DNA from 2 places in the Yersinia entomophaga genome. Region 1 is predicted to be linked to the other one. Evidence: predicted binding sites of a transcription regulator. Region 1 holds the regulator's gene; the other holds the start of a gene.

Region 1 (5,438 bases):
TCATCAAGGCGGACAGCGGAATGACAGAAAAATCAGCGGTAAATCGGAGCACGTTTGATCGAGTGATTCTACCGGTTTATGCACCAGCTCAGTTTATTCCCGTTAAAGGAAAAGGCAGTCGGGTCTGGGATCAGCAAGGCAATGAATATATCGATTTTGCTGGCGGAATTGCGGTCACGGCTCTAGGCCATTGCCATCCAGCGTTGGTTGCTGCGCTGCATCAGCAAGGGGAAGCCTTGTGGCATACCAGCAACGTTTTCACCAATGAACCCGCATTACGCCTAGCTGAGAAGCTGATTGACGCTACCTTTGCCGATCGGGTGTTCTTCGCCAACTCCGGTGGCGAGGCCAATGAAGCCGCTTTCAAACTGGCGCGCCACTACGCCATTGAGCGCCATAGTCCGTATAAAACCAAGATTATCGCTTTCCATAATGCTTTTCACGGACGCACGTTGTTCACCGTATCCGTCGGTGGGCAACCTAAATATTCCGACGGTTTTGGCCCAAAACCCGCTGATATTATCCACGTGCCTTTCAACGATTTAGCCGCAGTAAAAGCGGTGATGGACGACCATACCTGCGCCGTCGTATTGGAGCCGATTCAGGGAGAAGGCGGCATCACCGCAGCGGATCCGGTATTCATGCAGGGGCTGCGTGAACTGTGCGATCGTCATCAGGCATTGTTGGTATTCGATGAGGTTCAAAGTGGCATGGGACGCAGCGGCAAGCTGTTCACCTATATGCACTACGGCATTACGCCGGATATCCTGACCACGGCGAAGGCGCTGGGTGGTGGTTTCCCAATCAGCGCAATGCTGACAACGGAGGAAATTGCCTCGGTGATGACCGTTGGCACCCACGGTACGACTTACGGGGGTAATCCTTTGGCCTGTGCAGTGGCAGAAGCGGCGCTGGATGTGATTAATACCCCACAGGTGTTAGATGGCATAGCGCAGCGTCACGACCTGTTTGCGGAGGCATTAACGGCTATCGGGAAGCAATACGATCTGTTCACCGATATTCGCGGGATGGGATTGCTTATCGGCGCTGAGCTGAAGCCACAGTATCATGGGAGGGCGCGTGATTTCCTGACCGCAGCAGCGGCCAACGGATTGATGATTTTAAACGCCGGGCCGAATGTGCTGCGTTTTGCACCATCGTTAGTGATTGAATTAGAAGACATCGAGCAGGGTATGGCGCGATTTGCGCAGGCTGTTGCCGCAGTTCTAGACGCTGAATAACGGCAAGTCGCCGCTTTGTTGCGTGGTCATCACAGAGACAGTATGAATCGGCTTGGCGTTGGGCAACTGCAAGATGTGCATCTCCAAAAGTTAGTCAGTGGCGTCCTGTAATTAGGACGCCTCATCAGCCCGGTAATTTATTCCTCAATTATGTTCCGCTAGTGTTTTTTTAAACACTCAGCTATCCCGAAGCTTTCTGCTCAGCCAAATGCCATGATGTGGTCGTTGTCGCCAGGCTAAAGACGAGATGGTGTGCATCACGCTTAGATGGGACAAAATGCGCCTGAGATGGCGTTCCATTTCGGTGATTGGCATATCCGGATGTAGCTCTGGTGGACGCATAAAGCTATTTTCGCTGCTCGGCCCGTCGTATTCCAACCGCTGCTGACAGCTTTGCAACGCAATTTCACAGCGCTGTAAATACTCTTCCGCCAGTTTCTCTGTCAGCATGTAATGATCCCGCGCCAGAATTGTCATCGCGTTGATATGCTCGACGATAAACTGGCTGTGAGTCACCCACAGACGCATATCGGCCAGATAACGGGAGTTAAAGCCCGGTTCCTGCATTGCCTGATTAAGGGAAGTAAACACCGCGTTATGTGCCTGATTAACCTGCATTCGTTCATTTGCCAGCTCGCCAAGGTTAGGCGTCTTTTTGAGTAATAACTGCAGGATATTTTGATCGCTTTCCAGTGCCTGATGAGCGTTTTTACGCAGCAGACCGCTTTGCCATTGCGGCCACAGCCAGATGGTGCTCCCAAAGGCCAGCGCACAGCCAATCAGAGTATCAATCAGGCGCGGAACCAGAAAATGCAGGCCATTGAGTGCCAGCAGTTGCAACGTATACACGGCGGTAATAGTCAGCCCAATGACCGCCAGGCCGTAGTTTTTCCGCAGAACCAAATACGCGGCTAGCGTGATAAACAGCATAATGGTCAGCGTGGTACCTTGTGGAAGCTGAAGTTGCAGCAGACCGGCTGCAATAACCAGCCCGACCAACGTTCCCAAGGCTCTGTGCTGAATTCTTACCCGCGTCGCGTTATAACCGTTTTGGGTGACCAACATCACGGTCAATAAAATCCAGTAGGGTTTAGGCAGATTAAATGCCATTCCCAAACTGCTGCCGACGGCTAGCGTAACGGCCAGACGGCCGGCATTACGCAGCGCGACGGATTTAAACGAAAGATAACTGGCGAGCGCTGGCCAGAACGGCAACCGGTGTTGGTCCGACATTAAATCTCGCCGATAGAGCGGCCGTTGGTTACGCAGCAAGCGCGCGATGCGACGGAAATGATAATAACAAAACTGGCCAACCGGATTATCCGGGTGCTGTCCGGCGATTTTTTCCAGCGCTGCCAGCTCGTTGGTCATGGTAAAACGCTGTAATTCATGGCGGTGATACAGAAGATTATCAGCGACGACCCGCAAACGATGAGCAATGACCTGCGCATTCCGCCGGATGACCGCTTCTGCATGGCTTTGTTCCACCAGTTTTTGCACTTCTTCCGGTTGGTGCAGACTGACAGTAATGTGCTCCTGCAAATCCAGCGCCACCTGAAACATTAATCGTAGCCGCTTTTGCTCCCTTTTATGAGTATGAGGAAGCATATTAAGTTGCTGATAAAGCTGGGTTATTAAATCCATTACGCCCTGCTGGCGTTGTAGCAACGGCGGCAATGCGGTTTCCGGATCGATATGTTGAGTCAGCAAACTGTATTTGGCTTCTAAATAATCGGCTAACTGGCGATATAGCTGGCTCAGGGTTTCTCGCATCGGCTGTTCTTTCCACAGGCGGAACCACAGGCCGGTAAATAGCCCGTACCAGGCGGTGCCAACGATGAAAAGTAGCGGAGTGTGCCAAATTGGGAAGCGGCCAATCATGCTTAGTGTGAATATCGCAGCGACTAGCGCAGCGGGCAATAAACGGGCGTGCAGGGGGCTGATGGCTCCGTTAACGCCTAAAATGAGAGTCAGGCCAAACATAATCAGGGGGAGGGGAATATGCCACAGCAGGAATTGTTGAATCAGAAAACTGCTGAGGGCGAATAAAGTTCCGCCAACGACTAAGCGTTTGGTGAAGTGCTTATGGGGGGTATCTAGGCCAGCGATATTGCAGCAGGCAGGGACTAAGGAAAATAACAGGCCAAGCTGCAAATTACCGAGCAACAAACCGATAGCCACAGGCAAACACAGCACCAGCGTTTGCCGTAATGCATAGTTTACTTCAGGGTGGTAAATCAGCCGACGCCACATCAGGTCAATATCCGTCGTCCATATGCAGACAAAGAAAAAACCGGTGCCATGTTAAGCACAGGGAACCGGTTTTTTTAGGTAATTAACGGGTGCCGTAAACGACAATCGTTTTACCATGCGCAGAGATCAGGTTTTGATCTTCGAGCATTTTCAGGATTCGACCGACGGTTTCGCGGGAGCAGCCAACAATCTGGCCAATTTCCTGGCGAGTAATCTTAATCTGCATCCCATCTGGGTGTGTCATTGCATCAGGCTGTTTTGCCAGATTAAGCAGCGTTTGCGCGATACGCCCGGTCACATCAAGGAAAGCAAGGTTGCCCACTTTCTCGGATGTAATTTGCAGGCGATTCGCCATCTGCGAAGACAGACGCATCAAGATATCTGGATTAACCTGAATCAGCTGACGGAATTTTTTGTAAGAAATTTCAGCCACTTCACAGGCGGTTTTTGCACGAACCCAAGCACTACGTTCTTGGCCTTCTTCAAATAATCCAAGCTCACCGATGAAATCCCCCTGGTTTAAATAGGAGAGAATCATTTCTTTACCTTCTTCATCTTTGATCAGAACCGCAACGGAACCTTTCACGATGTAGTAAAGCGTTTCGGCTTTTTCACCCTGGTGAATCAGCGTACTCTTCGATGGATACTTGTGAATATGGCAATGAGACAGGAACCATTCGAGAGTTGGGTCTGTTTGTGGCTTGCCGAGAACCATTCGCTGTTATCCTCTGTTGTTATCGCTGCCTAACTTAACAGGGCTCAGAGTTCCCTGTACGGCGTGTTTATAAAATACACTTTCTATTAGCATATTAATTTGCTCAACTACCGAAAGGTATAGCCAATATACATCTCAGATAGAGACCCTTCACTGAGTCTTGATCTCTACCCTTTTTATTCTAAGAAACATCTCTTCGGCTCTGTTTGTAGCACAGGATGAGGCCAGTGTCTTGTGTTGTATCGCTTCAGCATGATGAGGGTCTGGTTACATTGCCACTTTATGAATGAAAGAGTAGTCTGATTCGGAAAAGCTAATAGGGAGTGACGGGTATGCAGGCACGAGTAAAATGGGTTGAAGGTCTGACTTTTTTGGGTGAATCCGCCTCTGGTCATCAGGTTTTAATGGATGGTAACGCCGGAGATAAAGCCCCAAGCCCGATGGAAATGTTGCTGATGGCGGCCGGTGGCTGTAGCGCTATCGATGTGGTGTCCATTTTGCAAAAAGGGCGCAACGATGTGCACGACTGCGAAGTAAAATTGACCTCCGAGCGTCGGGAGGAAGCCCCTCGCCTGTTTACCTTGATTAACCTGCATTTTGTCGTCAGTGGTAAAGATTTGACCGAAAAAGCCGTCGAGCGAGCCGTTGAGCTTTCCGCGGAGAAATACTGCTCGGTAGCCCTGATGTTGGGTAAGGCTGCCAAAATCACCCACAGTTTTGAAATTCGCTCTCTAACCTGACCATATTTATCAACGCCCGGTTTATTCGCTCCGGGCGTTGTATTTATAGGATTCATATACGTACAGAATTGCTTGTATCACTGCCTGTTTATCCGGAAACTGCTACTCAAAGACTCAAAGACTCAAAGACTCAAAGACTCAAAGACTCAAAGACTCAAAGACTCAAAGACTCAAAGACTCAAAGACTCAAAGACTCAAAGACTCAAAGACTCAAAGACTCAAAGACTCAAAGACTCAAAGACTCAAAGACTCAAAGACTCAAAGACTCAAAGACTCAAACATCTTAAATCGTTAAATCCCCCGCTGTTCCCTTACTCACCGCGATTCATATTTCGCAGTCAATCGCCGCGGTTCAATTTTTTGATTTTCTATCAGGCTGTTATCGTATTTATTCCTATACATTTTTAAGATAAACGCCGTCGTTTTCCAGGCGCCTGATCGTTAGATAGTCATTGCGAATGGTTTCTGCGTCAGAATGAACCAGATAAA
Region 2 (5,438 bases), 2.1 Mb from region 1:
GGCGAAAGCACCTCACTGCGAAGTCTGCGGTAAAAACTAAGCGTTAGGCTACGCCAGAAAACAAAAAGGCTGATGCATTTGCACCAGCCTTTTTTAATTTCAGCGCTAATCGATATTAATTAAGACTGAATACCTTGGCTACGCAGATAGTCTTCGTAGTTACCGGTAAAGTCGTGGATTTTGCCTGGAGTCATTTCAATCACACGAGTCGCCAGTGAGCTAACGAATTCGCGGTCATGGGAAACGAAGATCAAAGTACCTTCATACATTTCCAGCGCCATATTCAACGCTTCAATGGATTCCATATCCAGGTGGTTAGTTGGTTCATCCATAATCAGAATATTTGGACGCTCCATCATCAGCTTACCAAAGAGCATTCTGCCCTTCTCACCACCAGACAGCACCTTAACTTTCTTCTTGATATCGTCCTGGCTAAACAGTAAACGACCCAGAACACTGCGAACCGCCTGCTCGTCGTCTTTTTCCTGTTTCCACTGACTCATCCAGTCGAAGACCGTTAGGTCAATGTCGAAATCGCTGGCATGATCCTGCGCGTAATAACCGATTTTGCTATTTTCAGACCACTTAACGCTGCCGGAATCCAGTTCAGTCTCGCCAACCAGACATTTCAGCAAAGTGGTTTTACCAATACCATTCTGGCCCAGAATCGCGACCTTCTCGCCAACTTCCACCATCAGCTTCAGATTTTTAAACAACGGGCCGTTGTCGAAACCTTTAGTAATAGATTCCACTTCCAGCGCGTTACGGAACAGTTTCTTTTCCTGATCGAAGCGAATGAACGGGTTCTGACGGCTTGAGGCCTTAACTTCATCCAACTGAATTTTATCAATCTGACGGGCACGGGAAGTCGCCTGTTTAGATTTGGAGGCGTTGGCACTAAAGCGGCTAACGAAAGACTGCAACTCGGAAATCTGCGCTTTTTTCTTAGCATTATCAGACAACAGACGTTCACGAGCCTGAGTGGCCGCAGTCATATATTCGTCGTAGTTACCTGGATAAACCCGCAGTTCGCCGTAGTCCAAATCCGCCATGTGGGTACACACCATGTTCAGGAAGTGACGGTCATGGGAAATAATGATCATGGTACTGCTACGTTCGTTCAGCACCTGCTCTAACCAACGGATAGTATCGATATCCAGGTTGTTGGTTGGCTCATCGAGCAGCAGAATTTCCGGGTTGGAGAACAGCGCCTGCGCCAATAGCACACGCAGTTTAAAGCCCGGTGCGATTTCGCTCATCAGGCCATAATGCTGTTCTACCGGAATACCTACGCCAAGTAATAATTCACCTGCTCGGGCTTCTGCGCTGTAACCGTCCATTTCACCGTAGGCAACTTCCAGATCGGCGACTTTATAGCCGTCCTCTTCGCTCATTTCGGCCAGACCGTAAATGCGGTCGCGTTCTTCTTTCACTTCCCACAGCTCGCCATGACCCATGATCACGGTGTCGAGTACGGTATTGTTTTCAAAGGCGAACTGATCCTGACGCAATTTACCCAAACGCTCGTTTGGATCGAGGAATACGTTGCCTGCGCTCGGTACTAAATCGCCACCGAGGATTTTCATAAAGGTTGACTTGCCGCAGCCGTTAGCGCCGATCAAACCATAGCGGTTGCCGCCGCCAAATTTTACAGAGATGTTTTCAAACAGCGGCTTACTGCCGAATTGCATGGTGATATTGTTAGTACTTAGCACAGAGCTTGCTCTCGATTGGATTACTGAATAGGGGGAGATCAATATTAGAAATATGTGATTCGGCGCGCATTATGCCACAATATGGCCGCAGTATCGCCCTTCGTTTGCACAATTTCCCATCGCCCGCCGAGAATGACGCTTTTAGTCACCGCTTTCCTGTCCAGAAACCGTCATGAATAATATCGGCTGTCTGACGGTTAATCGCGTAAAACGCGCCATCGGCACACAGCCATGCACAGCAATAATTGCTGAACTTTATGTCGTAGGCACGGGAGCGACGGGGATCGGGGTGGCCATTATTGCCGGAGCAGGATTAACCGGTGTCGGCTCAACGTAACCCACAACGCGGGAAATGGTGGGATAAAGTGCGCGCAGCTTCATTTCGATATTATCGATGGCGGTGTGAGCCTTGATCACAGAAATAAAAGGCAGCACGATACAATTGAAACTGACTACGATACCAACGTCGGTATTTCGCGCTTTGACATCCTGAATCCCTCGCAAAATGCTGTCCTGCTGCGTTAAACGCTGTAAAGCCTCGCTAATCATCGTCAGTTCTTCTTCCGCTACATCTTCCGTGCTGAGCAAGTAGTTTATCTGCGGTTCAATATGAATATCGACTTCAGTTTCTCTGCCCAAATCGTTACGGATAGCCGATTTCATCGCTTTAGCCACCACGTCGGCCTGAGTCACGCTGAAATGCGCTGGCACTTCTAAATCCAGGCTAATACAGGTATGGCTAGTTAACTGCTGCAAAGTTAAATTATGAATGGCTACGTCATTATTGGCGGCGATAACCCGTAAATGAGTCGCCATATTTTCATCGCTTCTTTTCTTCGGCGTAGCCAATAGGGTTATTTCAGCCTCGCTATAATCCGCCACCAATTGTTCGGAAATATGCCTTTTTAACCGATCGATACGTTCCAAAGATAACGTTCTGCATACTACGATAGTCACTTCGATAAATAGCATAGCTCCGGCATCGCGCACCCGGCATTTAGCTACGCCAAGCACTTCCGGGAAACGCGTCAATGAACCGGTAATTTCGTGCTGTATTCCTTCGGGCGCGGTATCAATTAAGGTATTAAACGAGCGTTTTCCTAATTTGATTGCCGTCACCAGAATAAACAGCGCGACTACCATAGCCGCTACCGCATCGGCTTTTGGATAGCCTAATAAAACAAATACCATGCCCAGCAACACCACTCCGGATGACATCATATCGGAGAGAAAATGCAACGCTCCGGCTTCTAGCGCAGCGCTATTTGTTTCCGCTGCAACTCGTCTTAACGCGCGAACCCGGTAGAAATCAATCACCATTGCAATAAGCAACGTCGCAATAACCGCTGGCGCAGCGATAATGGGCTGAGTTTCCCCCCAGAAATGTTTCCATGCCTCGACGGCGATCCAGCCCGCCGCCATTACCAACAGTAGAATCTCAAACAGAGCCGCCATATTCTCGACCTTTCCGTGACCAAAATGGTGATCTTCATCGGCAGGTTTATCGCTCACGCGCACCGCACACCAGGTAATAGTTGTAGCAATAAAGTCCGTCAGAGAATGAATTCCCTCAGAAATCAAACCAATACTACCGGTAAATATGCCCACGACAAATTTACCAACCGAAAGTAACCCGCTGGCCACCATAGACTTCAAGGCAACGTCTTGTTTTTCATTTTGCATGTCGTACTCACTTAGCGACGGCTGGATTTACATCGACCGATTTTGGGCATAAAAAAATCTCCCGCCCTAGGCCGGATGCTTTAACTTTAGTAATTCAGTTAATAAGAGAAATGCGAATGATTAACTTTTGCGCAGCCTCTTCTCTTTATTTTTTCGAGCCTTTCAGCCGATGTAACAGGCTCCATATAAAGGCAACGACTATTATGCTACCTGAGAACACCAGTAATATCCGATAAAAAGTTTCCTGGCTTTCTCCCGTATCCAGATTAATCTCGTAAATACCGACAGAAATCATAAAGGTGGCATAAAGAATGCCGATAATATAAAAGACCATAACCACCTTCCTTGTATATTTTATAAAATAAATCCGAGCTTTACCTGCTTTATTTTATAAAATACTTATTCACTTACTTCATTGACAATGATAATCATTAAGCATGCTCATCCTTCCTGCACATCCTACATTTTTTGCAGGAAGGATGCTTCTAGGCAAAATCATACCCTTTGCTGTTATTCATCCCATTTCGCACTCATATAAATGGCCACAAAACCCAATACGCTGATAATTCCAAGAAACCACATAAATACCGTCATGTTATTCATAACAAACCTTTGTTTGATCTAATCTATAATAATCCCCTTAATATTTTTACCAAACAATATGTTGCGATGACCACCTCCTCAATCCCTTTTTACGTTAGCCGCGAATAATTGATTTATCCGCGGCTACATCTTTATTAAAAACGCTGCACTGGTACTCAGAAAATTGACCATTTCTGTACTCATATACAAGCGCAGCGTTCCGTCGTCATACCCACTCTTTGGTTATATATTCAAAACAACTTGCGCGATCTTGAAGTAGATAATCAGCCCCGTACCATCAATAAAAGTGGCGATAAAGGGCGCTGAAACTACCGCAGGATCTATTCCGGCTTTTTTGAGCAGCATCGGAATAATGGATGAAACAAAGGCGCTCCAAATAGTAATAGCGACCAATGCCAGACTAACGACTAACGTAACGTCCATTCCCACGCCCATAATCCACGCGCGAATCCAGGCAGCACCACCGATGGTGACAGCAATCATTAATGAGGTCGTGACCTCTTTTTTGATCACATTACCGATATTACGCAGACTGACTTCCCCTAATGCCATAGCGCGAATCAGAGTAGACGTAATTTGCGTTCCACTGTTACCACCGGTACCAATCAGCAATGGAATAAAGAATGCTAATGCAATAACTGCTTCCAGCTGTTCTTCAAACGCTTTAATTACCGTACCAGTATAAGCTTCGGCCACAAATAACATCAGCAACCACGGACAGCGCTTTTTCCATAATTCCCACGGGCTGGTACTTAAATAAGGCTTATCCAAAGGCAAACTGGCACCCTGGCGCTGGGCATCTTCGGTATTTTCATCTTCGATCAGACGAGCAATTTCTTTTTCGCCCAATACTCCAACCAAATTCCGATTAACCAAAACCGGCACCACATCTACGCCGCCTTTATTTAATAGATGCGCGACATCATTACGCTCATCGTCAGGGGAAACATGGAAAAAGGTTTGGTTCATCATGGTGCCGACCGGGCTGTTCGGCTCGATGGATTGCAGTAACTTCTTTACCGACAGCACGCCGCACAGGTGATAATCATCGCTGGTGACAAATAATTGAGAAGGAATTTCATCCGTCTGAAGCTGAGAAAGCAAATAGTCACAGGCTTCCTTAGCGGTCAGTTTTTCAGAAATAGTAATAAAATTATCGCTCATATAAGCCGCGACGGATGCATCTTCGCAGACATCGGCGTTGGTGTTGAGCTGAGCATTATTGTGTGATAGTGAGTTAATCATGATTGTCCCTATATCTGTTAAGACTTCAACAGTGATCGCATAGGGGCGGTAACCAAAGAGGGAGTGCAGACTGCCTATCTCCGCGTCCAGGTTTTAGCACTATACAACGTATCTGATAGAGTCATCAGAAGTTACTTTGGGCTAAACCTTAATCCGATAAAGCCTGTCTTAACCTTGGGCATCTCTCGATGT

The links. The regulator CRP, encoded in region 1, controls carbon source genes, mostly activating them, when cyclic AMP is high. The targets are predictions, from matches to a motif close to ATGTGANNNNNNTCACAT.
Positions count from the first base shown of each region.
Region 2: the regulator CRP is predicted to act here: its motif matches at 1,768-1,785, upstream of PL78_RS02085 (ABC-F family ATPase).

Region 1 is NZ_CP010029.1:2,496,164-2,501,601, reverse strand. It holds gene argD (bifunctional acetylornithine/succinyldiaminopimelate transaminase) at 21-1,241, shown strand; gene PL78_RS11515 (YccS/YhfK family putative transporter) at 1,419-3,494, opposite strand; gene crp (cAMP-activated global transcriptional regulator CRP) at 3,577-4,209, opposite strand; gene PL78_RS11505 (OsmC family protein) at 4,542-4,949, shown strand; gene PL78_RS11500 (ATP-grasp domain-containing protein) at 5,344-5,438, opposite strand, start outside.
Region 2 is NZ_CP010029.1:422,564-428,001, reverse strand. It holds gene moeB (molybdopterin-synthase adenylyltransferase MoeB) at 1-40, shown strand, start outside; gene PL78_RS02085 (ABC-F family ATPase) at 120-1,715, opposite strand; gene PL78_RS02080 (cation diffusion facilitator family transporter) at 1,971-3,398, opposite strand; gene PL78_RS02075 (hypothetical protein) at 3,544-3,732, opposite strand; gene PL78_RS20100 (hypothetical protein) at 3,909-3,980, opposite strand; gene PL78_RS02070 (magnesium transporter) at 4,224-5,246, opposite strand; M-box (ykoK) riboswitch at 5,318-5,438, opposite strand, start outside.